DNA from 3 places in the Arthrobacter sp. FB24 genome. Region 3 is predicted to be linked to each of the others. Evidence: riboswitches for the same ligand, from Rfam matches in the RefSeq annotation. Region 3 holds a riboswitch; each other region holds the start of a gene.
What was found. Region 3 has a riboswitch for cyclic di-AMP ahead of ARTH_RS03340 (hypothetical protein). Riboswitches for the same ligand answer to the same signal wherever they lie in the genome.
Positions count from the first base shown of each region.

Region 1: another riboswitch for cyclic di-AMP. It lies ahead of ARTH_RS04090 (C40 family peptidase); the one in region 3 lies ahead of ARTH_RS03340 (hypothetical protein).
Region 2: another riboswitch for cyclic di-AMP. It lies ahead of ARTH_RS11815 (NlpC/P60 family protein); the one in region 3 lies ahead of ARTH_RS03340 (hypothetical protein).

Region 1 is NC_008541.1:858,357-868,203, reverse strand. It holds gene ARTH_RS04125 (alpha-mannosidase) at 1-482, opposite strand, end outside; gene fdhD (formate dehydrogenase accessory sulfurtransferase FdhD) at 658-1,530, opposite strand; gene ARTH_RS04115 (molybdopterin molybdotransferase MoeA) at 1,602-3,125, opposite strand; gene ARTH_RS04110 (DUF6457 domain-containing protein) at 3,122-3,493, opposite strand; gene mobA (molybdenum cofactor guanylyltransferase) at 3,554-4,171, opposite strand; gene ARTH_RS04100 (HNH endonuclease) at 4,217-4,717, opposite strand; gene ARTH_RS04095 (NlpC/P60 family protein) at 4,941-5,705, opposite strand; gene ARTH_RS04090 (C40 family peptidase) at 5,845-6,429, opposite strand; cyclic di-AMP (ydaO/yuaA leader) riboswitch at 6,590-6,767, opposite strand; gene ARTH_RS04085 (M23 family metallopeptidase) at 6,897-7,718, opposite strand; cyclic di-AMP (ydaO/yuaA leader) riboswitch at 7,722-7,956, opposite strand; gene ARTH_RS04080 (metal-dependent transcriptional regulator) at 8,076-8,771, opposite strand; gene serC (phosphoserine transaminase) at 9,152-9,847, shown strand, end outside.
Region 2 is NC_008541.1:2,621,830-2,631,676, reverse strand. It holds gene ARTH_RS11860 (amino acid ABC transporter permease) at 1-53, shown strand, start outside; gene ARTH_RS11855 (amino acid ABC transporter ATP-binding protein) at 40-855, shown strand; gene ARTH_RS11850 (hypothetical protein) at 950-1,222, shown strand; gene ARTH_RS11845 (CPBP family intramembrane glutamic endopeptidase) at 1,215-2,042, shown strand; gene ARTH_RS11840 (ribonuclease Z) at 1,938-2,969, opposite strand; gene ARTH_RS11835 (DNA alkylation repair protein) at 3,069-3,587, shown strand; gene ARTH_RS11830 (hypothetical protein) at 3,554-3,808, opposite strand; gene ARTH_RS23145 (polysaccharide deacetylase family protein) at 3,834-5,336, opposite strand; cyclic di-AMP (ydaO/yuaA leader) riboswitch at 5,566-5,760, shown strand; gene ARTH_RS11815 (NlpC/P60 family protein) at 5,764-6,528, shown strand; gene ARTH_RS11810 (hypothetical protein) at 6,642-7,229, opposite strand; gene ARTH_RS11805 (DUF1918 domain-containing protein) at 7,421-7,612, shown strand; gene ARTH_RS11800 (cupin domain-containing protein) at 7,655-8,032, opposite strand; gene ARTH_RS11795 (DUF5129 domain-containing protein) at 8,248-9,693, opposite strand; gene ARTH_RS11790 (hypothetical protein) at 9,805-9,847, shown strand, end outside.
Region 3 is NC_008541.1:692,274-702,120, forward strand. It holds gene ARTH_RS03315 (glyoxalase superfamily protein) at 1-319, shown strand, start outside; gene ARTH_RS03320 (HAD-IA family hydrolase) at 364-1,068, shown strand; gene ARTH_RS24510 (DUF7793 family protein) at 1,250-1,504, shown strand; gene ARTH_RS03330 (dolichyl-phosphate beta-glucosyltransferase) at 1,432-2,433, opposite strand; gene ARTH_RS03335 (hypothetical protein) at 2,583-3,047, opposite strand; gene ARTH_RS03340 (hypothetical protein) at 3,289-4,065, opposite strand; cyclic di-AMP (ydaO/yuaA leader) riboswitch at 4,065-4,239, opposite strand; gene ARTH_RS03345 (sensor histidine kinase) at 4,388-5,920, opposite strand; gene ARTH_RS03350 (response regulator transcription factor) at 5,924-6,664, opposite strand; gene ARTH_RS03355 (hypothetical protein) at 6,919-7,500, shown strand; gene ARTH_RS03360 (winged helix-turn-helix domain-containing protein) at 8,044-8,916, shown strand; gene ARTH_RS03365 (dodecin family protein) at 9,193-9,396, shown strand; gene ARTH_RS03370 (SixA phosphatase family protein) at 9,454-9,847, shown strand, end outside.

The DNA.
Region 1 (9,847 bases), 170 kb from region 3:
GGCATGGCTGCGAAAGTCCACCCCTGGGCAACATCGGGGTTGGCGGCGGCCTCCACGTAGAAGTCCACTGCCATCCCGCTGCCGAGGAGCTTCAGTGGAATGTACTGGTTCCGGGGCGAGATGGCCTTGATGATGGTGCCGTCCGGCCGCCAGGCGATCCCTTCGCACTGAAAGCCCGGGAGCTCCCGGGTGAACCCCAGGTCCACCACTATTTCCACCGCGGTATCGGGAGCCGTGCCCCAGGAATCGGGCACCTCACCCTGCAGCCTCAGCCATTTGGTGCTCCAGGGGCGGCCCCACGCCGATCCGTGTTCCAGCGGCACGAAGTCGTGGCGCAGGGCCTCCAGAACGGAGACAGGCTCGTCCGGAACGTCCCAGGCGCTGAGGTTCAGCGGAACGCTGCGGGAGTACACCGCAGGGTCCACGCGTTCGCGCATGAAGCGGTCCAGACGGACTTCCGTGATGCGGCGGTCGTCGTGCAATGTAGTCCTCTTTAATGCCTGTTGTGTGGAAGCTGACAGCTGGTGCACGGTATGCGCCCGGGCGTTGGGTTCAGCTTATGCGCAAGCCCTTGAACTCAGCCGAAGGAGCGGATCGGCGCGTCCATTCGATGGATAAAATCTACTGCGCCGGGCCCAATAAACCAAGCATTCTGCCCTAGCTCGGCACGGGGGCGGGCGCCGTGACACGGTGGTCTCCGGCATAAACGTTGAGGGTGGACCCCCTGCTGAAGCCCGCCAAGGTCATGCCGCTGGCGGCGGCAAGTTCAACGGCCAGGCTGGAAGGGGCGCTGACGGCCGCGAGTACCGGAATCCCGGCGAGCGCCGCTTTCTGAACGAGTTCGAAGGATGCCCGGCCGGAGACCTGCAAAACCGTCCCCGCCAGCGGCAGCAGCCGTTCGCGCAGGGCCCAGCCCACCACCTTGTCCACGGCGTTGTGGCGTCCCACGTCCTCGCGCAGGCACAGCAGCTCCGCACCGCCGTCGTCGGTGATCCGGAAAAGGCCGGCTGCGTGGACACCTCCAGTGGCGTCGAAGACGGCCTGCGCCGCACGGAGCTTGTCCGGGAGTCCGGACAGCGTCTCCACGGGCACGGTCAGCGGATCCGCCGCCGGGCTGAAATGCGACGACTTACGGACGGCGTCGATGGAATCGGTGCCGCAGATGCCGCACGAGCTTGACGTGAAGATGTTGCGTCCCCGCTCAGGCAGGACGACGTCCGGCCTGAGCTGCGCTTCCACGACGTTGAAGGTCTGCACTCCGTCCTCATCCTCGCCCGCGCAGAACCGCAGGGAGATGAGTTGCTCGGCGTTCCAGATGATGCCCTCGGACACCAGGAACCCGGCCACGAGGTCAAAATCGTCGCCGGGCGTTCGCATGGTGACGGTGAACGGGAGCGAGCCGAGCCTGATTTCCAGCGGCTCCTCCACGGCCAGGACATCTTCCCGGTGCCGCACGGGGAATGCGAGGGACTGGGCTGAGCCGTCCAGGACGAACCTGTGGATCTTGCGGCGTTGCGTCATGCGGGCCACGATGCGCTCCTTAAAGTGCGGGATATGACCATCATTGCAAGCCCGGACCGCCTTCACCAGCCGGGACCGTTTTAGCCGAGCAGCGCACTCCAGTCCACCGGCCCGTCCGAGGCTGAGGGCTTTCGCGGGGCCTTGCGGGGAGCGGCTTTGGCCTTCGCGGCGGCGGGTTCCGCAGCCTGGATCGGAGCGCCCCAGGGCAAGGCGAAGGCGGGCACCGCTTCGCCCAGCTGGACGCCGTGCGGCGGAACAACAAGGACGCCGTCGGCAGCAGCAAGACCGCGCATCATGCCGGGCCCCGCGTGCCGGGCAGGGGACGCCATCCCGTACAGCAGCCTGAAGGGCATCAGCCGGGTCCGCCCCGGATCAGCCTCGATCATCGCGCCGCAGGGCACCTCATGGACCGGAGGGAGGGTTCCGTGGCCAAGGGCGGCGAGCAGGGGCGCGCCCACCGTGCAGAGGGCCATCATCGCGGCAAGGGGATTGCCCGGCAGGCCAAGGATGAAGCGGCCGTCCGGCAGCTCGGCGAGGACGGCCGGGTGTCCCGGGCGCATGGCGATGCCGTCGATCAGCAGGCGGCCGCCCAGTTCCGCGACTGCACGGCGGAGGTGATCAGTCCCGGACCGGCCGGTTCCGCCGGTGGTGATGACGACGTCGGCAGGCGCTTCTTCCGCTACCGGCTCTTCCGGCAACAGCACGGAGCCGTCATCCGGCACGGTCTTCTCCGCCGGACCGGCCGATTCCGGTCCGTCGTCTTCCAGGGCAGCCAGCCATTCGTCGTAGCCGTCGCCTATTTTCTTTTGCCCGGCGCAGATCCCACCGAGCATCTCGACCACAGCCCCAAGCTGCGGGCCGAAGGTGTCGCGCACCTTGCCCGGAGCAGGCAGGCCCGCGGTAACCACCTCGGAGCCTGTCAGCAGGATCCTGACCACAGGTTTCCCCTGCACCCGGAGGGAGTCGTGGCCGGCCAGTGCCGCGAGGGCCAGGTGGGCCGGGTTGAGGACTGCCCCGCTTTTGACCAGGACGTCACCGGCGGCCGCTTCCTCGCCTGCCTTCCGGATGTGCTGGCCGTTCTTCGGTTCACCGGGCCTTGCTGCGCCACCAAGGGCAAGGATGGGGAGCCCCTCGTCGTCCGTCGTGATCATGCCGCTTTCGCTGCGGAGCACAGCCTTGGCCCCTGGTGGTATGAGGCCGCCGGTGACGATGGGACTGGCCTGGTGCGGCGCAAGCCTCTGGCCGGGTTCGGCCAAAATCCAGGGCCCCGTCCCGTTCACTGCCCAGCCGTCCATGGCGGATGAAGCGTAGTGGGGCATATCCTGGAGCGCCGTAATATCGGCAGCGAGCGTCCGGCCCAGCGCACTCCTGAGCGGCACCGGTCCCGGCGGAATGGGTGTGGCGCAATCGAATGACCTCTGCCGGGCTTCCTGCCAGGTGTGCGCCAAATGGGTGTGCCCGGCATCGTGGGATCCTGTGTCGGCCTCGGGCGCACCGGTGCCGGCACCGGCTTCAGCCGCGCCGGGTGCGGTGCGGCCGGAGGATTCCCCGTGGTCAGGAACGTCGCTGGCGGCGTCACCGCCGTCCGGCGGCGCAGCCGTCATGCGCCGGTGGTCCCGCTGTTGGTGGACGGTCCGGAGGCCTGATCGGTCCGAACCGGCTCAGAACCTGACACGGCAGGCTGCCCGGGCACAGCCGGCTCCACTGCGGCATAGTCCATGGCAAGCGCCCGCGCCACGCCCAGGGCGGCCTGCATGGAGACCGCATCAGGGGCCTGCCCGGAACCTGTCGCCATTCCCGCCGCGAAGCCGGCGATGAAGGTCGTCAACGGCGCCGCCGGCCGCACGACGGAGTGCGCAGCCACACCGGCCAGCGCGAGTACTTCATTGACATCAACCTCGACGTCCTCCAACTCGAAGGCTTGCAGCAGCGCCCGGCACCAGTCCTCCAGCGTTTCGTCCTGGCTTTTCACTGTTGCCTCCAAACTCAAAATTCGGTTGCGGTGCCACCGCACGGTCCCACCGACGGCGGCTCAAGACCCTTGGCGGGACACCCCTAGCGCGGTGGCATCGTCCCAAGTATCCACGTCATCCGTGGCACCGGCGGGGACGGTAACAGTCCGCACGTCAAGCCTAGCAAGGAGGGCGAACACTGAAGCTCCTGCAAGCCCCCCGCTCCTGTCCATTTCGTCTACGGAACGTTGTAGCGCGGCTGTGCCATAAAGGCCTGCGAGGGGTTGTTTGCAGCCGTCAGGGGAAATGGACATGACACCATCCGGCCCCGTGGGGTCCGGGCCATGGTCCGTAAGGGCGGCCCTAAGGGCGGCAACCGCCTGATCCGCCTTGGGCATGTCGCAGGCCAGAATCAGCGTCATCGCGGCCCGGAGCGGACCGCGCGCCCGTTCCAGTGCCGCCAGACCCGCAGCAATAGCCGCGGCAGGTCCCGAAAAGGCAGGCTCCTCGCGGCAGGACAGGACACCGGCAGGCAGTTCGCCGGGATCCGGGCCGACGACCACGGCGGCGCCAGCTCCGGCAGCCGCCGAAAGCGACCGCGACAGGAGGGTGGCGCCGTCGTACATCAGCTGGGACTTGGGCACGCCACCCAGCCGCGATGACCGGCCGCCCGCCAGGATTAAGGCATCAAACTCCACAAGGCAAGCCTAGCCATTGAGGCGGGTCTGCGCAGGGGTGACGCCTCAGGCGGCGGATTCTGGCAGAAGGAAAGGGTCCCAAGCGGGGGTGGGCTTTTCCAGCTCCTTGATCTGCCAGATGGTGCCGTGCGGAGGCGCGGGCACGAACCTGAGCTTCCAGCCCATCTCGGCCGGCGTGTGGTCGCCCTTCACGTTATTGCACCGAAGGCAGGCGGCCACAAGATTTTCCCAGGAGTCCGCACCGCCCCTCGATTTCGGGTGGACGTGGTCAATGGTGTGTGCTGCCTTACCGCAGTAGGCGCAGCGGTGGGCGTCACGGCGCAGGACGCCCCGGCGGCTCACCGCGGTGGTTGTGTTGTACCGCGGCCGGATGTAACGGTTCAGGAGAATCACGGACGGGCGGCCCAGAATCTCCTGCGGCCCGACGACAGGATCGTCGCCCTCGGCCACTACGCTAGCTTTTCCGGTCAGCACAAGAACCAGCGCCCGGCGGAAGGTTACAACCGCCAGCGGTTCATATCCAGCATTAAGAACGAGAGTGCGCATGCACATACCTCTTCACGGCCGCACCCGTCAGGGGCTCGAGGGCCGGCTGCCCTCTGCTTGTCCGGGCTATGGATCGACAACACAAGAGTAAACACTCAAGTGGCCGATCACCGAATCGGTCCTTTACCATACACCCCGTGTCGGCAAAAATTCACCTGCCGGAAACGCAGAAGAACCCCTGCCCGGAGGCAGGGGTTCTTCCGGCAAGCGTCAGCTGGAGGCTTTAGCCGCCAACGCGGATGAAGACCGGGCCGGAGCCGACGTTGACGCTGAACAGGGAGGTGGTTCCACCGTTCCAGCCACCGTGCACGGCCTGGCCGTTGCCGACGTATACAGCGATGTGGGCCATGCCCATGCCGCCGTTCTCGTAGTATGCGAGGTCGCCCGGCTGTGCCTCGGCTGCACTCACGGTGCGGCCCAGGGAAAGGTAACCGGCCGGCCAGCCGTGGTAGTTGATGCCTACGGCTGCAAGCGCGTTGGTGGCGAGGGCCGTGCAGTCCTGGGCAACACCGAGCTGGGCGTAAGCCGCAGCTGCGATCGAGGCGCCGTTTCCGCTGGCAGCAGCGGGGGCCGCCGGGGCCGCCGGCGCTGCCGGGGCGGATACGGTCTCTGCAACGGCAGCCGGAGCGGCCGCGGGAGCAGCTTCCTGGACCTCAACAACCGGCTTCGGAGCCTCAACGACCGGAGCCGGGGAGGTGGAAACAGCCGGCTTCTCGAAGGAGATGGCGATGCTGGATGCAGCCGAGATGTTGGCCGGAGCGGAAGACTGGACTTCCAGGGTGGAAGCAGAGGTTGCTTCGCGCTGAACATTGGTGTCGGCAGCGTTGGCTGCGATACCGCTCGTCAGGACCAGACCGGAGGCAGCAGCGATAACCGCAGCCTGACGGCCCATGCCACCGGCGTTGTCGCCGACGGCCTTGGCAATGACAGCAAGCGAGTTGGTCTTAGTAACCTCGGCGCGATGCCGTGCGATGGCACGTGTAGTCATTAGTTCTCTCTTTCGTTTTCCTCAGACTGCATGGCAGGCCGCGGTTTTTGGACGCTCCGGCATCTTGGGGGTAAGCCGGAACGGCCCGAACAGGGTTTTTAGCGAAGAACGCGCGCTTCAGCGAAGGGAAGCGCGTGTTTTAGCGAAGCGTGTAGAACGCAGAAGTGCCCGTGGCGGACACAGCGTGCAGGAGAGTGCCCTGCGAGGGGTTGAGCGCGCTGATCATCATGCCGTTGCCGACGTAGATGCCAACGTGGGCGCCGCCGTTTTGCATGACAAGATCGCCCGGCGCCGGTGTGGCGGTAGGCGTCATGGCTGTCCATGCGTTGGTGCGGGGGATGCTGATGCCGGCCTGCGCGTAAACCCACTGGGTGAAGCCTGAGCAGTCCCAACCGCTGGGAGTGGTGCCGCCCCAGACGTACGGGCTGCCGATACCGGTGTAAGCGATAGCAGCGAGGCCCGATGCTGCTGCGGAAGATGCGGCGTCAGCAAGCTTGCTTGCCTTGGCCTCTCCGGCAGCCTCAGTGGAGGTCTCGCTGGCGTCCGTACCGGTGGACTGTGCCCGAACGGTTTCAACCTTGGGCGCTGCCTTCGTGGTCACTGCCGGACGCTCGAAGAAAACAGTCGCTGTCGGTTCTGCAGTTACGGTCAGCTGGGCCGACTGTGAGCCGGACTCCGTCGAAGCGGAAACGCCCAGGTTGGTATCGGCGGCGTTTGCCGGCATCCCAACACTGAGGATCAGTCCGGAAGCAGCTGCAATGACAGCCGCCTGGCGACCTACGGTCCCGGCGTTGGCAGTAACAGCCCTGGACACGGAGTTCAACGGGTTCGTACGAACCGTTTGCGCGCGGTGGCGCGCAGAATTGTGACGTGTAGACACGAAGGTAGCCTCTCCCAATGCCTACGAGGTGAGCTGTCGGATTCGGATGGGAGTCACCCGGCCGCTCGGCTTCCTGGGAAGCGTTGCGACTTAACCCCAAGGTCTTCTTGCGAAGACCAAAATTGGTTCCCCCGCCTCTGCCAGACGATGTAATGCGAACGGACCTTGAGCGGTGGCAGAGTTAGGCAATCCACTCAAGAGCGCCAACTTCGGAAAAGTTGGCGTGCTCTAAACGGTACAGGAATTCCGAACGAATGTCACATTCAGGTCACGGCATGTCACAGGGATGCGAGAGTGACCCATCGTTTGGATCAGAGCCAGCCGAGCGGGTCGACGACTTCGCCGTTGACCATCACTTCGAAATGGAGGTGGCAGCCGGTGGAGGCGCCGGTGGTCCCGCTGAGCGCCACCACATCGCCGCGGTTGACCTTCTGGCCGACCTGGACACTGGACGACGAGAGGTGGTTGTACGTGGTTTCCAGGCCGTTGCCGTGGTCAATCACCACACGGTTTCCACCGCCGTAGGGGTGCCAGCCGGAGAAGGTCACGGTTCCGCTGGCGGCAGCAAAAACGCTCGTGCCGCACTGGGCCGCGTAGTCCTGGCCGCGGTGGAACTCGCCGGCTCCGCCCGTGATCGGGCTGACCCGGAAGCCGAAAGGTGATGCGGTGACCATCTGTTCCAGCGGCGCGCCCAGGCTGCCGGTGGATGCCGCGCGGGTGATGGTTCCGGCTGACTGCGCGCTCAGCAACTGCTTGAGCTTGCCGTCCGGATCCCCCTTGGTGGCTACGGTGGTCCGGTTGAAATCGATCTTGGCGCTGGCGGCCGCGGAGACCTCCGGCTGGGCCGCGACTGATGCGGCGGCGGTATTCGCCGTGTCTGACGTGGCGACCATGGGGCTGGTTGACGGGACGGTCACGGTGAGGACCAGTCCGGTGGCGGCTAGCGCAATGCCTGCCTTCTGACCCACGCCGCTCGCCGAGGCGAAGTCCGTCACCTGGCTGAACAGGCTCCGGCGCCGGCGCGCATCACGGTGTGCGTCGCGCGGCCTGACCGTCATTACGGCTTCGGCCACGGGGTACTCCGAAGCGGGACCGGTCGCCCTGCGGCGGCCCCTGACGGTCTGCGTGGTCAAGAATTATCCTCTCTGGGAAGCCTGCGGAGTTAGCTGTCGGATTCGGGTCAGAGAGATCAAAGACCCGGTCCGCCAATGCAAGGCATCCGACACAGGGGTATCCCAAAGGAATCCTTCGTCGGAGGTGCTTTGCCGCTGACGGACTTCACCCCAAGGCCGTCTTGCAACGGCCGGTTGTGGTTCCCCCGCCTCTGCCAGGAGGTGATTCGTACCGTGATCCGCTGGCAGAGCTCGGCTTCGGATCAGGTAACGCTTTAGTATCGGCGCTAGTCCTCAACTATAGGTGATTAATCAGCGCGGTAATAATTCCGTTATCTGCGTCTCAGTGCGTTGTAGGTGGTCCTACAAGGTGCGCGGTTAGCGGACCGTAACAAATACGTGGGCTGCCACTTCGGGCGGCAGCTCCAGTGCACCTTCGATCTCGGGTACGCGCACCGAGATGTACTCCCCCACGCGCTCCAAAGACAGGGATGCCCCCGGACGGATGCCGCCTTCATCAAGCTGCACCAGCAGCTCCGGCTCAACCTGGATGGGCTCGGCCAGGCGGCTCACGGTAACGCGTGAGTCGACCCCGTATCCGGCCATGGCGTCAAGCAGGTTCACCACGCCGTCGGTAAACGCCGGAGCGGGCTGGCCGCCGAGTGCCGCCAGGCCGGGAATGGGGTTGCCGTATGGGGAAACCGTGGGGTGGTCCAGAAGCTCGAAAATGCGGCGCTCAACCCGCTCGCTCATGACGTGTTCCCAGCGGCACGCTTCGTCATGGACATACGCCCAGTCGAGGCCGATGACGTCGGCGAGGAGCCGCTCCGCAAGGCGGTGCTTGCGCATGACTTCGGTAGCCCGTTTCCGGCCCGTTTCGGTGAGCTCAAGGTGCCGGTCGCCCGAAACAACCACCAGTCCGTCGCGTTCCATCCGGCCAATGGTCTGCGAAACGGTGGGTCCGGAGTGGCGGAGCCGTTCGGCAATCCGCGCACGGAGAGCAACGATGTTCTCTTCCTCAAGCTCCAAGATTGTCCGAAGATACATCTCCGTGGTGTCGATCAGATCCGTCATCCAGCTCAGCTCCTCGAGCACAGTCCTTGCGTCAGTCCCACCGTACCGCGCGGCAGCGTTTACCGTTGGCCTTGGCGAAGTGGACCTGCATCCACCGATCAGCCTTAGGGGGAACGGCCTCGCGGCATCAGCCCGCCCGCATCGCGGCCCGCTATACGTCAGGGACCAGCTTAGCCTATTTTGAATTACTCCGGATAATTCGGCGCGGAGCTTCACATGGACGGGGCGGCTACCGCCTCAGGGATGTCTCAGTGACTGGACTATGACGGATACCGTTCCGTTCCCCGCTGGCGCGTCAGGCAGAATATAGGGGATCCCCCAGCAGGAACCCGTGCATTGCCGGGCCTCTCCCACGTCCACGCCGATAAATTGGAGCCATTGTGAGCGACAGCAGCATCACTATCCCCGCCAACCTCCTGCCCAAGGACGGACGGTTCGGCGCCGGGCCTTCAAAGATACGCCCCGAGCAGATCGAGGCCCTGTCTGCCGCCTCCGCCACGCTTCTTGGCACCTCGCACCGCCAGGCTCCGGTCAAGAACCTCGTAGGGTCCGTCCGCAACGGCCTGAGCGAGTTCTTCCGCGCGCCGGACGGCTACGAAGTCATCCTCGGAGTGGGCGGCTCCACCGCGTTCTGGGATGTCGCGGCGTTCGGGCTGGTGGACAGCAAGGCCCAGCACCTTTCCTTTGGCGAGTTCGGTTCCAAGTTCGCCTCCGCCACCAACAAGGCTCCGTTCCTGGACGCATCCTCCATCCTCAAGGCCGAGCCTGGTACGCGGCCCGTAGCCCAGGCGGAAGCCGGCATTGACGTTTACGCCTGGCCCCAGAATGAGACGTCCACAGGTGTCGCTGCCCCCGTCACGCGGGTTGCCGGGGCGGATGAAGGATCGCTGGTCCTGATCGATGCCACCTCCGCTGCCGGCGGCTTGGACGTCGATGTGTCGGAGGCTGACGTGTACTACTTCGCACCGCAGAAAAACTTCGCGTCCGACGGCGGCCTGTGGCTGGGCCTCTTCTCCCCCGCCGCCCTGGAGCGCGCTGCACGGATCAAGGCAAGCGGCCGGTGGATCCCCGACTTC
Region 2 (9,847 bases), 1.9 Mb from region 3:
CCGGCGGCCAGTCCGTTCTGGAGAAGAGATTGGACCGCTATGTCGCCCACTGAACCGTCATCCACTGAGCCGTCGCCCACTGAACCCGGACCACCCGGCACCGGGGCGCTGCTTTCTGTGCGCGGGCTGCGCAAGGCATTCGGCAGCCATGAGGTGCTGAGATCCGTGGACATGGACGTCCGCCGGGGCGAAGTCGTCGCCCTGATCGGGCCGTCGGGATCCGGCAAGACGACCGTCCTGCGGTGCCTGAACGGACTCGAAATCCCCGACGACGGCGTGGTGGACTTTGTGGGCCAGCTCGCCGTCGATTTTTCCGCCCCGGTGTCAAAGAAACAGCTGGCCGCGCTCAGGGACCGCAGCGCCATGGTATTTCAGCACTACAACCTCTTCCCACACAAAACGGTGCTGGAGAACATCATCGAAGGCCCTGTCCAGGTGCAAAAGCGCCCTAAAGCCGAAGCGATCGCCGAGGCCAGGGACCTGCTGGCCCGCGTAGGCCTCACAGAAAAGGAGAAGAGCTACCCCTTTGAGCTCTCGGGCGGCCAGCAGCAGCGCGTGGGCATTGTGCGTGCCCTGGCCCTGCGGCCGCAGCTCCTTCTTTTTGACGAGCCGACGTCGGCCCTGGACCCGGAGCTCGTTGGGGATGTCCTGACCGTTATCAAGGAGTTGGCGGATGAAGGCTGGACCATGGTGGTGGTCACCCATGAGCTGGCGTTCGCCCGGCAGGTGGCCGACGAGGTCATCTTCATGGACGGCGGCGTCGTCGTCGAACGCGGCCATCCGGACACCGTTCTGCGCGACCCCCGGGAGGAACGCACCCGGCAGTTCGTGGACCGGCTGCTCAACCCGTTCTAGGCAGGGCGCTGAGCGCGCGTAATGACTGACTTCGAGCCCTTGCCCCGCGACGGGCGGCAGGGGAGTATATGTGGCAAACGGCAGGAGGCCCGCCATGACAGTGCAGCTCGGCAAGTCTGAGAGATACCTGATCGAGGGGTTCTTTGACGACTACCGTGCCGGTGCCATGCCGCCCGCAACGCCAACCGGCACCGGCACGCCCTCTGGCTCCGCTGCCGCCAGGGCGCTGACCCGGGCGGGAGTGCAGCGCCACGTGGCGGATTTCGCGACAGCGTTCGACTTCCTGGCCTCGCAGGACTTCGTCGACGCCGGGCGCATGGCCATGACCGGCTTCTGCGTCGGCGGAGGCATCGGCAAATATGTCTAACCGTGCGCCCGCGGCCGGAACCAGCGTCCGCAACGGCCTATCGCTGAAGCTGATTCCCTCGGCCCTTGTGTCGCTCTCCGGCTTCGTCCTCTACGTCCTGGAACAGAAACTCCCGGGGTACGGGCTGCTGGCGCTGGCCCTGGTACTGGCGGGCTTCATTGACCGTGCCCTCCTCCGGGACCTCGCCCTGATCGCTCTCGGGCTCGTAGCCATCAGCCTGGTTCCGATCACCACTGATATCAGCACCGGGCACATGGTGGTCATGGGCACGGCGATGATCATCGCGGTGGGAGTTCCTTACGCGGTGTCGCGATGGGTCTTCAAGGAGCACGCTGTCAGGTTTCCCGTGCTGACCGGGCACCCATGGACGCGAGCGGAAAAATGGTACCTCGCCGCCGTCGTGCTGATGGGATACGCCCTGCTCCCGGCGTACATGGTCAATACCGGGGTATACAGCAACTGGCCAGCGGTATCGGACCCCGAAGGAATCTTCCGCCTCTTCCTGGGCACCAACGCGCTGGGCATCTGGGACGAGCTGTTCTTTATCTGCACCGTCTTTGCGCTCCTGCGCCGGCACCTGCCGCTTGCGCAAGCCAACGTGCTGCAGGCCGTCCTGTTCACATCGTTCCTTTGGGAACTGGGTTTCCACGCGTGGGCGCCGGTGTTTATCTTTCCTTTCGCCATGCTCCAGGCGTTCATCTTCACCCGGACGAAGTCACTGTCCTACATCGTGGCCGTACACCTGCTGTTCGACTTTGTGCTGTTCCTGGTCCTGCTGCATGCACACAACCGCGCCTGGATCGACATCTTCGTCTACTGACACTGTTTGCCTCGGGGCGGCAGACTCGCCAGCCGGCCGGGAGTCCCGTTGCCGTTTGGGCAAGGGGATTCTGTCCAGATCCTGTGCGGCGATGACGGCTGCCAGGCCCGCACGGGCACGGGCTTGCTCCGCCAGCCCACTGACGTCGCTGTAGCGAGACGAGAAATGCGTAAGGAGGAGCGTGCCGGCCCCGGCGGTGGCGGCCAGCGCGCCTGCCTGCCCGGCGGTGAGGTGAAGATACCGGGCGGCGAGCGCGGCGTCGTCGTCGCTGAAGGTGGACTCCGCCACGAGGAGGTCCACGCCGTCGGCGAGTTCCCGTGCACCGTCGCATTCCGCGGTATCCATGACGAAGGCAAAGCTCTGGCCGGGGCGCGGAACGCTCACGTCCTCCAGGCGCACGCCGCGCACTGTCCCCTCACGCTGCAGCCGTGCGATCTCCGGCCCGGCGATCCCTGCCGCTGCGAGCTGATGGGGCAGGAGTGTTCGCCCCTCGGGCTCCACCAGCCGGTAGCCGAATGTGTCGATGCGATGCCGCAGGGGCCGCACCTCCAGCCCGGGCGCGATCGGGCCCGGACCGGAGTGCGGATGCAGCCGCAGGTCCAGGCCGGGGGAGGCGAGGGACACGAGGGCGCGGACCACATCTCCGCCGGCGGCTGGAAAGTGCAGGTCCACCGGGTGCTGCACGCCGTCGAGGACCATTCGTGAGAGCACGCCCGGAAGCCCGTAGCAGTGGTCCCCGTGAACATGCGTGAGGCAGATCCGCGTGATCTGGCTGGCTGAAACGCCGGCGTGGATCATCTGCCGCTGAGTGCCTTCACCGGGATCGAAGAGCAGCCCGTCGCCGTCCCATCGAAGCAGGTAGCCGTTGTGGTTTCGGGTCCGGGTGGGGACCTGCGAGGCGGTTCCCAGGACGACCAGTTCACGCATGGGACTGAGTGTCTCACGTAGCCGCGGCACGCGCTCGCAGGCAGCACACGGGCACCGGTGCCCGTGTGCCAGCGCGCGATATTAGGACAGAATAGTCGGGTGACCGATGCCTGTGACTTCGTGGATGCCTCGCTGCAGCGGGAGAGTTCCTGGCTCAGGGCGGAAGAGGCGCACGCCCGGCTGGGCGACCGCCTTCAGTTCTACGGTGCATCCGTCGGTGCTGTGCGGGGGACCATCCGTGACATGCTGCGCCGCCACCGTGACCTGGTGCACGACGACATCACCGCCCTTAGCACCGAGCTGTGGTCGGTTCCCGTCTTCGAACGCCGCCTGGCGGCGGTTGTCCTGCTGCAGTCCCGGGTGGCCCTGCTCAACAACTCCGACCTCACCCGGATCGAGGGCTTTGTGCGGGAGGCGCAGCTGGGTGAGCTGGTGGACCCGCTCGCCGTCGACGTCGTCCGTCCCCTGGTGGCGGCGCTGGAAGGACAAGCGGGGATGCGGGCACGCGCTGTGCTGGAGCGCTGGGTGCGGGATCCCGATCCGTGGCTGAGGCGCGCGGCGGCGCTGTCGCTTGCGGACGCCGCTCAGCCGCCGGCCCGGCGCTCCACCACCGCGTAGGCCCTGCCTTCCAGGAACTCCCAGTCTGTAACCACCATGAACCCGAGGGCGCTGACACGGTCGTTGAGAACCAGGACGTCAAAGCCGCCGTCCCGCGGCTCGGCGTCCCACGTCGCCACATGCAGTTCCTTGCCCTCGAGGATCAGGAGCTCCGTGTTGACGTCGAAATCCTCCGGCGGCTGATCGCTCAGCTGGCAGATCGCCACGCAATAGTGTTTCACCACGTATTCCGCTTCACGCGGGTTCTTACGCAGGGAAGGCGTTGTTGTAGCGGTACATGAAGGCCGCCATGGCGTCCCTGTTCACGGACTGGACGGGACGGAAGGTCCTGGTGCCGTTCCCTTCGACCCAGCCGGTGGAGATGTTCATCGACGCGAGCCAGTTGATTTCCTTGTAGAACTGCGTCTGCGGGACCACGTCAGTGAAGAGGGAGGCGCCCGGGGCGTTGTAGGCAGGGCTGCCGGCAAAGCGGTACATGAAGGCTGCCATCGCATCACGGTTCACGGTCTGCAGCGGCCGGTACGACTTGGCGCCGTTTCCTTCGTCCCAGCCGGTGGAAATGCCCTTCGAAGCGAGCCAGGCGATTTCCTTATAGAACTGCGTCTGCGGCGTCACATCGATAAACGGGGAGGTGCCCGGCGGTGTGTACGCCGGACTCCCGGCGAGTCGGTACATGAAGGCAGCCATGGCATCCCGGTTGACGGCGAGCGCCGGGCGATACGTGCTGGTGCCGTTGGCTTCAACCCAGCCAGTGGAAATCCCTTGCGAGGCGAGCCAGCTGATCTCCGTGTAGAACTGCGAGTTCGCGGGAACATCCGTAAACGAGCCCGCCGGCGAGGGTGACGGGGTCGGCGATGGTGACGGTGAAGGCGAGGGAGGCGGTGACGTCACGGGGGACTGGCCCAATGCCTGCGCCACTGTACGCACCGACGTCGTACCGTTTGCTGTCCGCGCGGCCAGCCACGTGACGAACTCTTTGAACAGCGCGGGGCTGATGGACAGCGACGGATCCGTTCCGTTCGCAATCTCGTGGAACGTCAGCTGCAGCCAGCCGCCGGTTGTCTCGGCGTTGGTGACTGTCGCCTGCAGGTCCGCCAGGGTCCATGTGGCGGCCACCTGGTCCGGCGCCTTGGTGACCATGGGTTCCTGCGGCGGGAGCGTCTCGGCGACAGGGCAGTCGGCGCAGCTGGCGGGAGAACGGATGTCGCCGAGGCCACGGGAACTGCTGTACCCGCAGCCGCTGACGGCGTTTTGGGCTGTCTGATTCACCGCCGCGAAGGGGTAGGCGAAGTTCCGGACGGTGAAGCCCCAGGCCTCGAGGGTCGACTTGCTGTTGCAGGCCTCCGCGCTGGCGGCCGCTGCGCTGAGCGTTGTCATGTCCGGGTGGGTCACGCTGTGGCCGCCGATCTCATTGCCGTCGGCCACGAGAGTGTTCAGGTTTGCCTGGGTGAGGAACCCGGACTGGCCCACGAAGGACGTGGTGATGAAGAAAGTTCCCACCAGTCCGTGGGCTTTCAGCTCCTGCGCCGCGGCCAACTGGCTGCCGAGGCCGTCGTCGAACGTCAGGCTGACGATGGTTGGCGCCGCAGCCTTCGAAGTACCGGCCACGCCCGCCACTGTGCTGACAGCAAGCAGCAGGGCACCCAGGACTGCAACCCAGCGCCTGCCGTGCCGGCCTTCGGCCAATGGTTCAGGGGGATCCGCCACGCAACGCGCGGGCTTGCGGACAGGCTGATTCGACCAACGCATGATGCCTCCAAGCGTGTGAGTCCCCCCGCAAGAACATGCACGTAGACTACGCCTCGCGGCGCCAAGGCAAAACACTCGACTTTGATTGCCGCAGTACCCAAGTACACAGCAGCCATCTGCATGCCGCCCTTGGTCCGGCAGCGCGTTACTCAAATGTGACATCGGCCGAGAGGCACGCGTACGGTGGAACGGTGCCGGTTATCTCAGATGCGGGCACTCCCGGGCGGATTGCCTAACCCTGCCGCGGTCCGGGATCCGATCGAAACCATCCGGCAGGGACGGGGAAACCACTTTTGGCCTGCAGGATTCTTGTGCAGGTCTTCGGGGTGAAGCCGCACGCCGTCCTCTGAGCGGATGGCAACTGCGGCCGGGTGTCTCCCATCCGAATCCGACAGCTAACCTCGCAGGCATCGGGAGAGGTTACTTCATGTCTTCACGCAAACTGCCCGCTCATCATCCGTCAACCGCGCCTGCAGGGCGCTCCGGGTTCCCAACGGCCCGCGGCAGGAGCAAGGTTGGCCGCCAGGCCGCGGTAATTGCGGCGGCTTCGGGCCTGGTCCTGTCCAGCGGGATGGCTGCGCAGGCCGCCGAGGCTCCCGCGGAACGCGACTCGGCACCGGCATCCGGCCTCGACGCCCAGGCCCAGGTGGGTGCCCCGCTCAGCGCGGACTCCCACGTCAGGATCAGCTTCGAGCGGCCGGACGTCAGCACCACCCCCGCTCCGGTCGAAGTGCCGGTTGCAGAGCCCGCCCCGGCAGAAGCGGCGGCCCCGGCGGCAGCTCCGGCACCGGCCGCGACACCGGCGGCCCCTGCCGTTTCCGTCCAGGTCCAGGCGGCTGCGCCCGCCCCTGCCCCGGCCCCGGCTGCCGGCGGCGTCAATGCCGCCATGGTTTCTGCCGCCTATGCCCAACTGGGCATCACCCAGGACTGCACCGCCATGGTGGAGAAGGCGCTTGGCTCCGCAGGCATTCCCGTCGGCGACCTGGGACCCATGCAGTTCATGAACTACGGCTCAGTGGTGGGGGAACCCCAGCCCGGCGACATGGTGGTGCAGTCCGGCCACGTGGGCATCTACGTCGGCGACGGACAGGTGATCAGCGGCGGCATGAACGGCGTCAACGCCACCGTCACGCACCCGTTGTCCTGGCTGACGGCCACCGGCGGCGTGACTTTCGTCCGCGCCGGAGCCTAGCCTTCCGTCCCGTTCTCGCCGGGGGCAGGGAACAGGATGACAGGCCGGTGATCTGCTGCCTTGGGGGCAGCCGGTCACCGGCCTTCCCCGTCGCCACGTATCCGCCCGGGGTTTCAGGGCGGGGATATCGCGATCTGAACCGTGCCCTCGCCCTCTGCGAATTTGATGCGAAGGACCGCATCGCGCGTGTCCGCCGGGATAGTGAAGCGGACATCGCCCGATTTGCTTGCATCGCCAGCCACCAGCTCGTTCAGGCCGGAATCGGGGGAGTGGCTCACCCCGCTCGCGTTCAGCCTGAATGTTGAGTCCCAGAAGTTGATGTCGTACCTGCCGTGGTTGGTGCATCTGAGCGTAAACGTCACCGCGATCTTGCCGGACACATCAGGGCGGGCACGGGCACCGAGAATTTCGTATTCGACGTCGGCAGCCCGGTAGCGGCGTTCGGCGGGCAGGGCCACGGCCCATTCCGGGCTGTTAGCGGCGCCGGACCCGGCACCCGACGGCGGCACGGTGCCGTCCGGTTGTGCGGACGCGCCGGCGGCGGAGGAGCCCGCCGTTGAAGCTGCGGGCTTGCCGGCGTCGAACATCCCAAGCTGCCCGAGGCCGAGCAGCAGCCCCGTCACAGCGGTGATAACCGCTGCGGCGGCGGTCAGCAGACCGGGCAGCGTAGCCCACCAGCTGGTCGGTTTCTCCTCCGCCATAGCAGCTCCCCCTCGGTCCCGTGCCAGGGTCAAGATCCGTTGTATCCCAATACTCCTGCCAGGCGGCCACCAGCGCCAGATGCCGGCCGGCGCCGCATAGGCCCCCGGCCGAAACCCCCGTCCTGCCAGTGCGGAACGGCCCTGTTATCCCTGCCCCGACACTCGTACTCTGGTTCTTGGAGGTGATTGCCATGAAGGCAACCCAGGGAGACCGGATCACTATCCGGGGCAAGACGGTCGGATCGGCGGAGCGGCACGGCCAGATCATTGAGGTCCACGGCGCTGACGGAGCGCCGCCCTACGTGGTGCGTTTCGACGACGGCCATGAAACCACGGTCATTCCCGGCGGGGATTTCGTTGTGGACAGGATCCACCCGCAGTAGGGAAGCTGCTGTGCACCTGGGCTGCCAGACGCCGCCTGGCCGCTATTCGGCGGCCTTGGCGAACACTGCGGCGCTGACGAACTCGATGCCCGTAAAGGGCTCGTCTCCCTCAACCCATGCATCATGCCCTGGCGGGATGCTGTAGGAGTCATCAGCGGCGATGGTGATCTGGCTGCCGTCAGAAGTCTGGACCGTGAGCTTGCCGGAAACGCAGAAACCAACGTGGCTGAGCTGGCACGAATCGGTCTGGACGACGGGCTTGATGCACTCGGACCAACGCCAGCCGGGTTCAAACTTGAATCTTCCGATGGTGTAGGCGTCGACGGATACAAGATCCACTTCCGTCTTGTCCGGGCGGCGCTTTTCGTCCGGAGAATTGTGCGACTTTACTGCGAGCTGAGCGACAACGTTCGTGGTCATGGCTCTCTCCATCAATCGGAGTTGCGGATGGGGCTGTCCGGACCCGCATGCGCGACCGGACAGCGGAGTCGGTTTGCCTGGTCTGAATCGATGCGGCGAACCGATGTAGTGATCGCTTTACGATGCTCAGCTTCCTCCGATCCGGGATCCTTGTCGAGACCCGGTGGCGGGCCGCAGCGGCCGCACCGCCGGCAGTTCGGGGCCTTGAACCGTGCCTAGAAACTGGACGAACTCCCGGACCCGGAGAAACTGCCTCCGCTGCCGCCGTAGCCGGTGGTGCCGCCACCGCCGCGGGCCGTGCTGACGCTCCCCACCCCGGTGCTGAACCCGGTGTTGAAGGCGGGGACTGAGAAGAAGTAGTACGACGGATAGACCGTGCCAAGGATGCTGGGTTCGTAAGTACGGCCGTACCTGACCTTTGTACCGGCCTGCGCGCTGTCCATTTCCTCTCGCATCAGTCTGGCCTCCCGGTCGGTCTTCGCGAAGCCTGCGATGACTGTGTCTGCGTGGTTTTTCAGCAGTTCGGTCAGGTGCGTCCGGGCATCCCGCAGCCGGTCCAGGGCCGTTTCAGGGCTCGTGGTGCCCTCGGCGAGTTCGGCCGACCACCTCTCAATGTCCCGGTGGCTCTCGTCGCGGAAGGACCGCAGTGCCGCGGCAGTCGCCGAGTCGCCCGCGGCGTGCCGCTTGCTGAGCATTTGTTCCAGGGCTGCCAGGTCACTGCGGAACGGCGCCAGTTGCCGGTCCCAGGCAGATGCCCACGCTGATCCGCGGTTGAGCAATGCGTTGGTGTCCGCAATGACGTCATCGAGGGCATCCAGTTCAGCGGAGGCGTCGGCAAAATCCCGCACCAGCTTGAGGTTCGGCCGCCGGCTCATGGCACGTGGAGTGAGCGCGTGCGCCCGGTTGGCCAGCTCCGTGGCGGTTTTGTACTTTGCCAGGAAGGTGCGGTGCTTCTCGAGGACGGTGCTGCCGTACCGGGAGGACTCCGGGATGGTGCCGGCGTTGAGCTCGGTGACCTGGAGATCCATGCTGACGCTGGAGTAGCTGGCGTCCCCGCGGGCGAGCTCCCTGCGGCTGGCGGCCCTGGTGCGCCACCGCACGACCAACCATGCCGCGGCACCGAGGACGGCCGCGGCGGCGGAGCTCCATGCCGTCACCAGAAATGCCGTGGACCGGTACCAGGGCTGGTTGATCAGCTCCGCCCCGCGCCGGATGCCGGCGATGGTTCCGTCGGTCCACTGGGCATCGCGCAGCAAATCCTTGGAGGCGTTCTGGATGTCCTCGCGCTGTTCCAGGGAAACCTTGCGGTCCTCGCCCATGTAGGTGCCCACATGGCGTCCCACCGGGTCCACCGCGAAGATGAACAGACCGTCCGCCCATTTCTGGCCGTCCCCGCTGATCCATTCCGGATGTTGCGCCCGGGCGAAGCGAAGGACTTCTTCGTTTAGGTTGTCCTCCGCCGAGCCCCGGTACGTGAACACGGCAACCCGGGTGGGTTCGTAGAAGTCCATGGCTTCCACGGCCGGGATCAGGCGGTTGCGGTCCAGGACGCCGGCACCGTCTTCCACCACGATCCCCACCGGCGGCTCGGCGCGGGCGGCGGCTGGACCGCTTACCAGGCCGAGCAGTACGAGCAACATGGCAGCCAGTGCTCTGCGCATGATTCCTTTCCCATGAGGCAACGATTGTCTTCAGCCTCGTTCATGCCAATCACTGCTGATAGGGCCGAAAGTACCGTAGCTAGGGTGTGGGCAGTGCGACATACTGACCACATGGAAGCAGCGGCGGGAAAACCGAACAGGATCCTCGTGATTA
Region 3 (9,847 bases):
TTTTTACGTCAACAAAGTCGGCTTCAACGCGGACTACGATGAACGTCCCATGGAGGGCCTCCGTTTTGTCCAGCTGACCCCGCCGGGCTCCGGCTGTTCGATCGCCATCGGCGAGGGCCTCAACGACGCTCCGCCGGGCACCGCTCCCGGCCTGCAACTTGTGGTCAGCGACATCCAGGCCGCGCACAAGCAGCTGAAGGACAACGGTGTTGACGTCAGCGACGTCGACGTCCAGGCCTGGGGCCACTTCGTCCACTTCGCCGACCCCGACGGCAACAAATGGGCCGTCCAATACATCCCCCACCGTCCGAACGGCTAGGTCACAGAATCCCGCCGCTGCCTCTGGTGGGGCAGGATGGAAGCATGAGCTTTCACCCCGACGCCCCCGCAGCGGTCACCGCGGCTTCGTCCGCTGCCATCGTCACCGCCCGTGCCGTCCTGTTCGACATGGACGGCACCCTCGTTGATTCCACGGCCGTCGTGGAGCAGGTGTGGGGTGAATTCGCCGTGCGTTACGGCCTGGACATCGCCGAGATCCTCCGCACCTCCCATGGCGTCCAGGCAGGGGACACAGTGCGGCGATTTGCGCCCGCCGGCGCCGACGTTGCCGCCCTGACCGCGGAACTGGGCGCCATGGAGCGGGTCCGGACAGAGGGCATTGTGGCGTTGCCCGGGGCGGCCGACCTGCTGCGCAGCCTCCCGGCGGATGCCGTGGCGCTAGTGACTTCAGCCGACCGGATCCTGGCCGATATCCGAATGGGCGCCGCGAAGCTTGCCATGCCGGCCACAGCCGTCACGGCAGATCTCGTCACCCGGGGCAAGCCGCATCCGGAAGGTTACCTCCGCGCCGCAGAACTGCTCGGCGTGGAGCCGGCCGATGCCCTGGTCTTTGAGGATGCCCCGGCAGGCATTGCGGCCGGTGTTGCCGCCGGGATCCGGACCGTGGCCATCGGGCCCAACACCGGCCCGCTGCCGGACGGCGTCCTGCACATTGCCGACTACTCCGCGGTATCCGTCACCACGGACGTGGACGACGCCGGCGTCCGGACGATTTCCTTCCGGTTCTGACGCCCAACCCGGTGCCCTGTCCAGTAGTTTCATGGGGGGGGCGGCTGACTCTATCTTGGGGGGATAGGATGACCGGAATTCCGATTGACGGCGCCAGGGGCACCGTCGAGCTCCGGAACGGCGTCTTGCATGTGCGTTGATTCCTGGCCTGGCCATTTGCGAGGAAGCCGCCGTGGCCGTGATGTCCGCCGTCAATGAACTGAGCTGCGGACGTCCGTTTCCGATGCTGGTGGACATGGCTGCGACTGAGTCCATGAGCCGCGGCGCCCGGCGCGTCTTTGCCCGTCCCAGCACCGTGGCCAGGGTGGCGCTCCTCGGGGCTTCTCCGGTGGACAGGGCATTGGCCAACTTCTTCCTCAGCGTTCATTCTCCTGCTGCTCCGACGCGGTATTTCACCTGCCCGGAGGAAGCCATGCGGTGGCTCCGGCTGCCGTAGCCGTCATCGAGGCGGTGGCACCACGGCGCGAGTTGGGCCCGCAGTTCCGGAACCGGAATGCGGCCGGCCGCCAGGTCGCGGCTGAGGCGGCCCATGCCGCGAAGATCGGCGAGCGCGGTCTGGAAAAGGTCCACACCGGCGTCGCCACCGTCGGTCCAGTCCACCGGGACCTCGTGTACGCGGAGTCCGCATCTTTCGGCCAAGACCAGCAGTTCGGTGTCAAAGAACCATGCGGTGTCGGCCGTGTGCGGCAGGATGTGCCGGGCAACATCTGCACGGATAGCCTTGAAGCCGCACTGCGCATCGCTGAAACGCGCACCCATCAGCGTATGCAGCAGAAAGTTGTAGCAGCGGGAGATGAATCCCCGCCACGGTCCGCGGACAACACAAGAAGATCGTGCCAGCCGCGACCCGATCGCCAGGTCCGAGTGTCCGGAAAGAAGCGGGGCGACCAGGGGAGCGAGCGCAGCGAGGTCGGTGGAAAGACTCACGTCCATGTAGGCCAGGACGGGTGACGGCGAGGCCAGCCACACGGTGCGGAGCGCGTTGCCGCGTCCTTTGGAGGTTAGCCGGACCACCGTGACCTCGCGTAGTTCCCGGGCCACTCGCTCGGCGGCCTTGAGCGTGCCGTCGGTGCTGGAATTATCCGCCACCGTAATCCGGAACGGGTAGGGAAACGTGCCGGCCAGATACCAGTGGAGTTGGCGAAGGGACTGCTCCAGGCCCTGTTCCTCGTTGTAGACCGGGATGACTACATCCAGGACGGGCGCAGCGGTTCCTGTCACGCCCGTCATCCGCGTATCTGTGGGGGCCCGGCGGACGTGACCCGGCCGGAGGAACGTCGGATCGGGAGGACCCGGCCTGGGGTCGACGGCGGCCTGCGGTTGCGGGTGCAGCGGGGTTCCCGTGGCCAGGTCTGTGAGCGTCATGGTTCAACTATGGCGCCGCCGCATATGAAGAATTTAGGCCGAAGCTGTGCAGCTGCTGTGGGCCTTGCCGGGTGCGGATAAGGGCAAGGGAAACGGCGACAGTGCGCCCGCCGTCTTTGGTGGGAGCACCGCCGCCGCGGTTGGGTGCGTTATGGGCCCAAAAGGTCGCAAACGTTGGTTGCAGTGCCGGATCCTGAGAATCTCCGCAATTCGTTGCCTTGGGAGTCCACAGAGAAATTGACATTCCCCCGCGTGAGGAAAAGCCCGGCAGGAGAGGGGAGCTGAAGGAGGTTGTTGCCGGTGGCCTTCACTTCGATCACGTTTTCGCTTGGAAACGAAAAGAAGAGGACGCCCGTGATGACCAGCTTCAGGGGCTTTCCGTTCGGCCCCGTCAGGGTTACCTTCAGCGCCGGGGAAGTGCTGATGACGTCCCCGGAGGGAGTCGTGATGTTCTTGGCCTTGCCGGTGACTTCACCGGTGACAGGAAATCCGCAGCTAGTGAAAGTGGCGGGTCCGTCCACGGTGATCGGCGGGCCCGAAGGGGCGGCGGCGGCCGGAGCGGCGGCCGCGAAGATTGAGGCCAGGACGGCCGTCGGAACTAACCATTTTTTCATTGTTGTGCTCCCTGCATCTTGATGACGGCGCTGGGGCCGGCAGCCGCTGGGAAGACAATTGAAAGCGGCGGCGACCAACAGTCACTCGTCGACCTTGTGAAAACCTTGTGGCCCCGAAACGGAGCGCGAAGGTCCCCGGGGGTCCAGGAGGAAGCAAACAGCCAAGACGGCCGGGGCCCCGAATCCAAGCATGGATTCGGGGCCTCCGGCGTTGCGAACCAAGGTGGCTACAGGTGCCGGTCTAGTACCAGTTGTTGGCGTAGTGGAAGTCCAGGGCGCCGCAGGGGGAGCCGTACCGTTCCTTCACGTAGTTCAAGCCCCAGTTGATCTGGGTGCGGAAGTTGGTCAGGTAGTCGGACCCGGCGCTGGCCATCTTTTCGGCCGGCAGCGACTGGACAATGCCGTACGCGCCGCTGCTGGCGTTCGTGGCAGTGGTCTTCCAATCCGATTCCTTGGTCCACAGCGTGGTGAGGCACTGCATCTGGTCAGCCGCCCAGCCGTACGTTCCAAGCTGGGAGGCTGCATACGCCTGGGCAGCTGCGGGATCGTCCACGGCTACGGGCGGCGCCGGGGCAGGAGCCGGTTGGGGAGCCGCGGCAGGTGCAGGAGCGGGGGCGGCTGCAGGCGCTTCCGGTGCCGTCTCCTCCGACGGCTTCTCACCGGACGACTGCGCGTTCACGCTGACGGAGGACGGCGCGGGCATGGCGGAAACGAGGATTTTTTCGAACGCGAGCTTCGATTCGGCGTCGGCAGTAGTTGCGGCGCTCCCTGCGCCCGTTGCCGATGTTGCAGGGCCGACGGGTTCGGAAGCCTGGCCGGCGGCGCCGACACCAATCAGCACGGCGCAAGCGGTGGTTACTACTGCGGCCCGGCGGCCGGAGCCCTGCAGGCTGGCAGCGAACCGGGACAGCGGGGACACCTTGGCGGCTGCTTCGGCGCGGTGGCGTGAGCGTTGCGCAGGCGCTGCGGACTTGCGGGAAGCGGGCTCAGGACGTACTTCTGGCGTGGATTTAGTCATGGTTGCCTCTCGATGCCGGCGGAGTTAGCTGTCGGGTTCGGATGAGGTCATCCGGCCGCACGGAACTTCACGTGTCGGCTTCACCCCAAGGGCGGCTATGCAGAATGCCCGGAGACCTGGGTCCCCCGCCTCTGCCTGATCATGAGGAAATCCGGGTAGCGGCAGAGTTTGGCGTCCATCCGGATATGCGGCCGGAACGGTGGCCGCACTCTAAAAACCGTACAGGAGTCCGGCGCTTAAGTCACATTTCGGTAACGAGGGTCACGATGGCGGCGCGTTGGCTTGCGGGATCGCCGAAGCCGGAAGCGGGTTTGCGGTGCCGCTAGGCTTCCGGTAATTCTCCCGGGAGCCGCAGGGCAAACTCGGTGCGTCCCGGGCGTGAATTGACCTCCACGGTTCCGCCGTGCGCCTCCACGATCGACTGCACGATCGACAGGCCCAGGCCACTCGTGCCCTCGGCAGCCGCAGCGCGCGTGCCGCCGGAACCAGAAGCAGAACCTCCCGGACTGGTTCGCGCCGCATCCGCCCGGGCAAAGCGGGCGAAAACCCGGTCCACAAACTCCGGCGGGATCCCGGCACCGTTGTCCGTTACGGTCACCACGGCGCTGCCGTCGGCTGACCGCATCACTCCGGTGACCACGGTAGTGCCCGGTTCCGTGTGCTTGCGGGCATTGGAGAGCAGGTTGGCGATCACCTGGTGCAGCTGCCTGGCATCCCCGCGGACCACCACGGGCTCTTCCGGAAGCTCCAGCTGCCAGATGCGGTCCGGTGCCATGACCTTCTCGTCGCTGACGGTTTCCACCGCAAGCTGCGTCAGGTCCACATCGCTGATCTTTAGCGGCTGGCCTTCGTCCAACCGGGCCAACAGCAGGAGGTCCTCCACAAGGGTGGTCATCCGTTCAGACTGGCTCTGCACCCTGGCCAGCGACTTCTGGCCGTCCGGGGTGAAGTCCTCGGTCATGCGCATGAGTTCCGTGTAGCCGCGAATGGCGGTGAGCGGCGTGCGCAGCTCGTGCGATGCGTCGGCCACGAACTGGCGCACCTTGGTTTCGCTCTGCTGGCGGGCTTCCAGCGCTTTGGAGACGTTATCCAGCATGAGGTTGAGGGCATGTCCCACACTGCCCACTTCGGTTCCGGGGTGCGCGTTCGACGGCGGCACGCGGACTGCGAGGGCCACCTCGCCGGCGTCGAGCGGCAATTTCGAAACCTGCGTGGCGACTTCGGACAGTTGCTCGAGGGGTTTCATGGTGCGACGGATCAGCACCGTTCCGGCAAGGCCGATCAGGATCAGGCCGCCCATCGACACGATCACCATCGTCCATACCAAAGAGTTGAGCGTGTTCTGTTTTTCGTTCAGGGGGAGTCCGGTGACAATCACGTCCCCGTATGGCGCCTGGACCGCCACCAGGCGGTAAGAGCCGGTGGACAGTGCCCGGTCGACGGGCGTTCCGTCGTGCTGGAGTGCCAAAAGAATCTGGTTATCCTCGGGGGAGAGGGACGCCACGGTGGCGTCTTTGGCGAGGAACCCGGCGCTGCTGACAGTCCCGTTATCTATGCGCGCGATGAGCGTCCCGACGCCCTGGCCCGGGCCTTCGAACCCGTCCTGCCTGCCGGACGGGTTGCTGGGCCGTGGCCGTCCTGCCTCGTTCGACAGCCGCGAGGCCTGCCCCAGCCGTTCATCGAGCTGCCTGGTCAGGAAGGAATCCATGGAGGCATAGCTGAACAGGCCGATCGCGCCGCAGATGGCCACAAGGAGTGCCATGGCCACCAGTACCAGCCGGGTGCGCAGGTGCCAGGTCGACGGATCAAGCCAGCGGCGGCGGTCTTTGCGGGTTTCGCCGGAGAGTGTGGGCACCGCTCAATCCGCCGGTTTGATGACGTATCCCGCGCCGCGGACGGTGTGGATCATGGGCGGGTGGACGGCATCCACCTTTTTTCGCAGGTAGGAAATGTAGAGCTCCACGATGTTGGCCTGGCCACCGAAGTCGTAGTCCCATACGCGGTCCAGGATCTGTGCCTTGCTGACCACCCGCCTGGGGTTCTCCATGAGGTAGCGGAGGAGTTCGAACTGGGTGGCGGTCAGCTGCAGTTCCTCCCCGGCCCGGGTCACTTCGCGCGTGTCAATGTTGAGGACGAGGTCGCCCACCACGAGTTCGGCGGTGTCCATGGCGGCGACTCCGGAACGCTGGACCAGCCGGTGAAGGCGCAGGAGCACCTCTTCCATGCTGAAGGGCTTGGTGACGTAGTCGTCCCCGCCGGCCGCCAGGCCAAGGATGCGGTCCTGGACGGCGTCCTTCGCCGTCAGGAAGAGCGCGGGCACCTCCGGCGCGAAGGCGCGGATCCTGGTGAGCAGTTCGACGCCGTCGAACCCGGGGAGCATCACATCCAGCACCAGCACGTCCGGGCGGAATTCCTTGGCGAGTTTTACAGCATCCGGGCCGTCTCCGGCGACGGCAACGGACCAGCCTGCCATCCGCAGGCCCATGCTCATGAGCTCGGAGAGGCTGGGTTCGTCGTCCACCACCAGGGCACGGATGGGGGAGCCGTCCGGGTGGGTGAGCTGGGGAAGGTTGTTAGTCATGGAGTGCGAAGTGGCCATGGGACAACTCTCCGATCTGCGGTTTAGCCGGCGCTATGGGGATCCTGTGGGCCAGCTGTGAATCCCAGCCTAGCGAGCTGAACGCAGGGGCGGGCCATCCATGGGCTGCCGGGCGGGGAGCGCCGCCGTCGTCCGCTGCTTCCGGTTTGCTACCGGAGGCGGGATGGGGATCATCCCGGCCTTACGCTAGCTGGCGTACCCCGCCGCCTGGCGGCTTTCCGGGCGGGCCGGCGGGCCGTTCGAAGCCGTGGACCGTGAAGCGGGGGGTTGCTGCCGCCGGAGCGGCGGCTGTTCTCGCGGGCGGAGCCGGCGGGGGCATCTATGCCCTGACCTCCAGCTCTGCGGCGGCTGACGGCACGGCCGATGCAGGCGCATTGCAGGAAACATCGCCGGGCGGCCGCGGCGGTGCGCAGGGCGGCTTTGCCGACGGCGGGATGCCGCCCCAGGGCGGCCCGGGCAACTTCGCCCCGGATGGCCTGGGCGGAATGGGCAACGGAGTATCCGCCGCCGTTCACTCCGAGTACGTGGCCCTCGAGGACGGCGCCTACGTCACCAAAGTGGAACAGCAGGGAACGGTCACCGAAGTGAACTCGGGCTCCGTGACAGTCAAGAGCACGGACGGCTTCAGCCGCACTTATGCACTCGGTTCAGATGTGGCGGTGAGCAATCTGCAACAAAGGCGTCAACAGTCCGGCGCTGCGGCCACCAGCCAACTCACCGTGGCGGACATCGTGTCCGGTGCGATGGTCAGGATCGTTGCGGGTAAGGACGGTGACAGCTTCCCGGCGGAGTCGGTCCAGCTGGTAGCCGCGACGCTCACCGGTCAGTCCAACTGAGCCGGCCGGCGGGCCCGGCGGGGCTGCGCAGGACAGAATTTTTCCGTGAAGCCCGGCCGGGGGCTGGACATGTGCAAAGCGCGGCCCTCGTATTTCAGCAATTCCATACAGGCTGAATTTTCGCATCGAAAACACGAGTTATGGAGAAGAAAATTCGGCATTCAAGAGAATCCGATCGATCGTTCTGAAAAACACCTGTTATATTATTGGCATTTCAGAATCGTGATTTGGGCCACAATGCGGGATTCTGTCTCACGATGCGGACGATAGTGTCCATTGTTACTTGCAAGTTTTCATTGTTACGTTGCACACTTCAATTGTGAACAAGAACTCAACAGCACCTGCAGCCGCAGAATCCTGGACCAGCCCACCCGCTGGCGAAGACATGCGCTGTTGTCGAATGCACGCCTAACTTTCCCACCCCGAGAAGTTTTTAGGCATTCGCCCCTAGCCCAGCGTCGGGCGCCCCTCCCCAGATCTCATTGCGGGGAAAGACAGCATTCGAGCCGCGATGACGGCCATTCACATTGAGGTAAGCATTCCATGTCAGTTGCATCTGGATACGTCCACATCTCCGTCCGAAACGCCAACAAGGGCGGCCAGCCCTCAGGCCTCCGCCAGGGATTCGGTGCCCGTCCGGCGTTCGCCCCGGCAGCCCCCGGCAACAGCTTCCCGGCACCCGGCTACGCGCCCCAGGGCTACAACCCGAACTCCTATGGCCAGCTTCGCGCTGTTCCCGCCGCCGAGGCCGCCCCGCAGACGGCCCCCACCCCTGTGATTGCGCCGGCCAACGGCAGTGCCGTCCGCCCCGTCGCAAACGAAAACGTAGCCCGTGGATTTGTCCTCTACATGGGCATCGACGAGGAAACGGCGGCAGCAGCCGGAACCTCCATTGCGAAACTTGCTCAGGAAATCCGCGCCTACGCGCAGTCGCTCGTCTCCGGTGCAGAGAGCTACGCCGCGGTGGCCGTAGCCCCCGCCAGCGCCCCGGGTTCCGCGCTCGACGTCGTACGGTCCACTTTCGGCGACCCCACCGTCAACTCCCGGCAGCGCACCGAGACCACCCGGCTGCCGCAGCCGCAGGATCCCCGGCCGTCCGGCGTCCTCATCGACCTGGCCCGCCGTGAAGTCCACCTCGACGGCGACTCCCTGAACCTTACGTTCAAGGAGTTCGAACTCCTCAACTACCTCGTCGAAAACGGCACCCGCACCGTGGGCCGCGACGAACTGCTCGAAGGTCTGTGGCGCAACGCCGAAGAGGTCCCCAACGAGCGCACCATCGACGTCCACATCCGCCGCCTCCGCTCCAAGCTGGGCCGCCTCGCCAACACCGTCCGCACGGTACGCGGCCAGGGCTACCGGTTCTACGAGCACCCGGAGGTCGTAGTCTGGGCCGCTCCGGAATACTCCATCTAGTCCTAGACTCGTTCGAAAGCGCCCGTTCCCTCCGTGGGGGCGGGCGCCTTCGCTTTCGCGGCACGATCCCTCGCCGTCTGCGCTCGTTCTTCACGCAACAACGGCGCTTTCGGGATGTGCCGCTACGCTTCAGCGCCCTTGATCCAGCCCAAAGGGCCGCCTTCCCGCGGGCGGGCTCTCGGAGTATGTGCCTCCGTGGCTTAGTTCCTATGGCCCTGTTGGTGCCGGGTGGTGCGGCGTAGTCTCTGATCGTCCATCCGACCATCAGGAGGAACTATGTCTGTAGCACGCATTACAACCCTGAGCTCGAATTCCAAAACTTCGTTCGATGCGGCCATCAAGGAGGGCATCGAGCGCGCCAACAAGACGCTTCGGGGTGTCACGGGCGCGTGGGTGAAAGAGCAGAAAGTCGAAATCGCGGACGGCGCCGTCGTCGCGTGGCACGTTGTGCTTGAAGTGACCTTCGTACTGGAGGACTGAACCCTGTGCAGGGCGGCCGTGACCTGAGGGGCAGGGCCGCCGCACTAGGATTGGGGCATGAGCGAGCATCACATCAGGCGTTTGGTCCTCATGCGGCACTCCAAGGCAGACTGGCCCGGAGGAGTGCCCGATCATGAGCGCCCGCTGGAGGAACGCGGGCACCGTGAGGCTCCCCTGGCCGGAAAATGGCTGCTCAAGCACGGGGTGGTTCCCGATTTCATCCTCTGCTCCAGTGCGCTGCGTACTCGGCAGACGTGTACCTGGGTGTGCGCGGAATTAGGCGACAAAGCCCCGACACCGAAACTCGAGGACGGCCTCTACGGCGCGTCCGCGCTGCGCATGCTGAAGGTCATCAACCACGTTCCGGATACCGTGACTACGCTGATGGTGATCTCCCACATGCCCGGAGTGCAGGATCTTGCCATGCACCTGGCGTCGCGCGATTCCAACC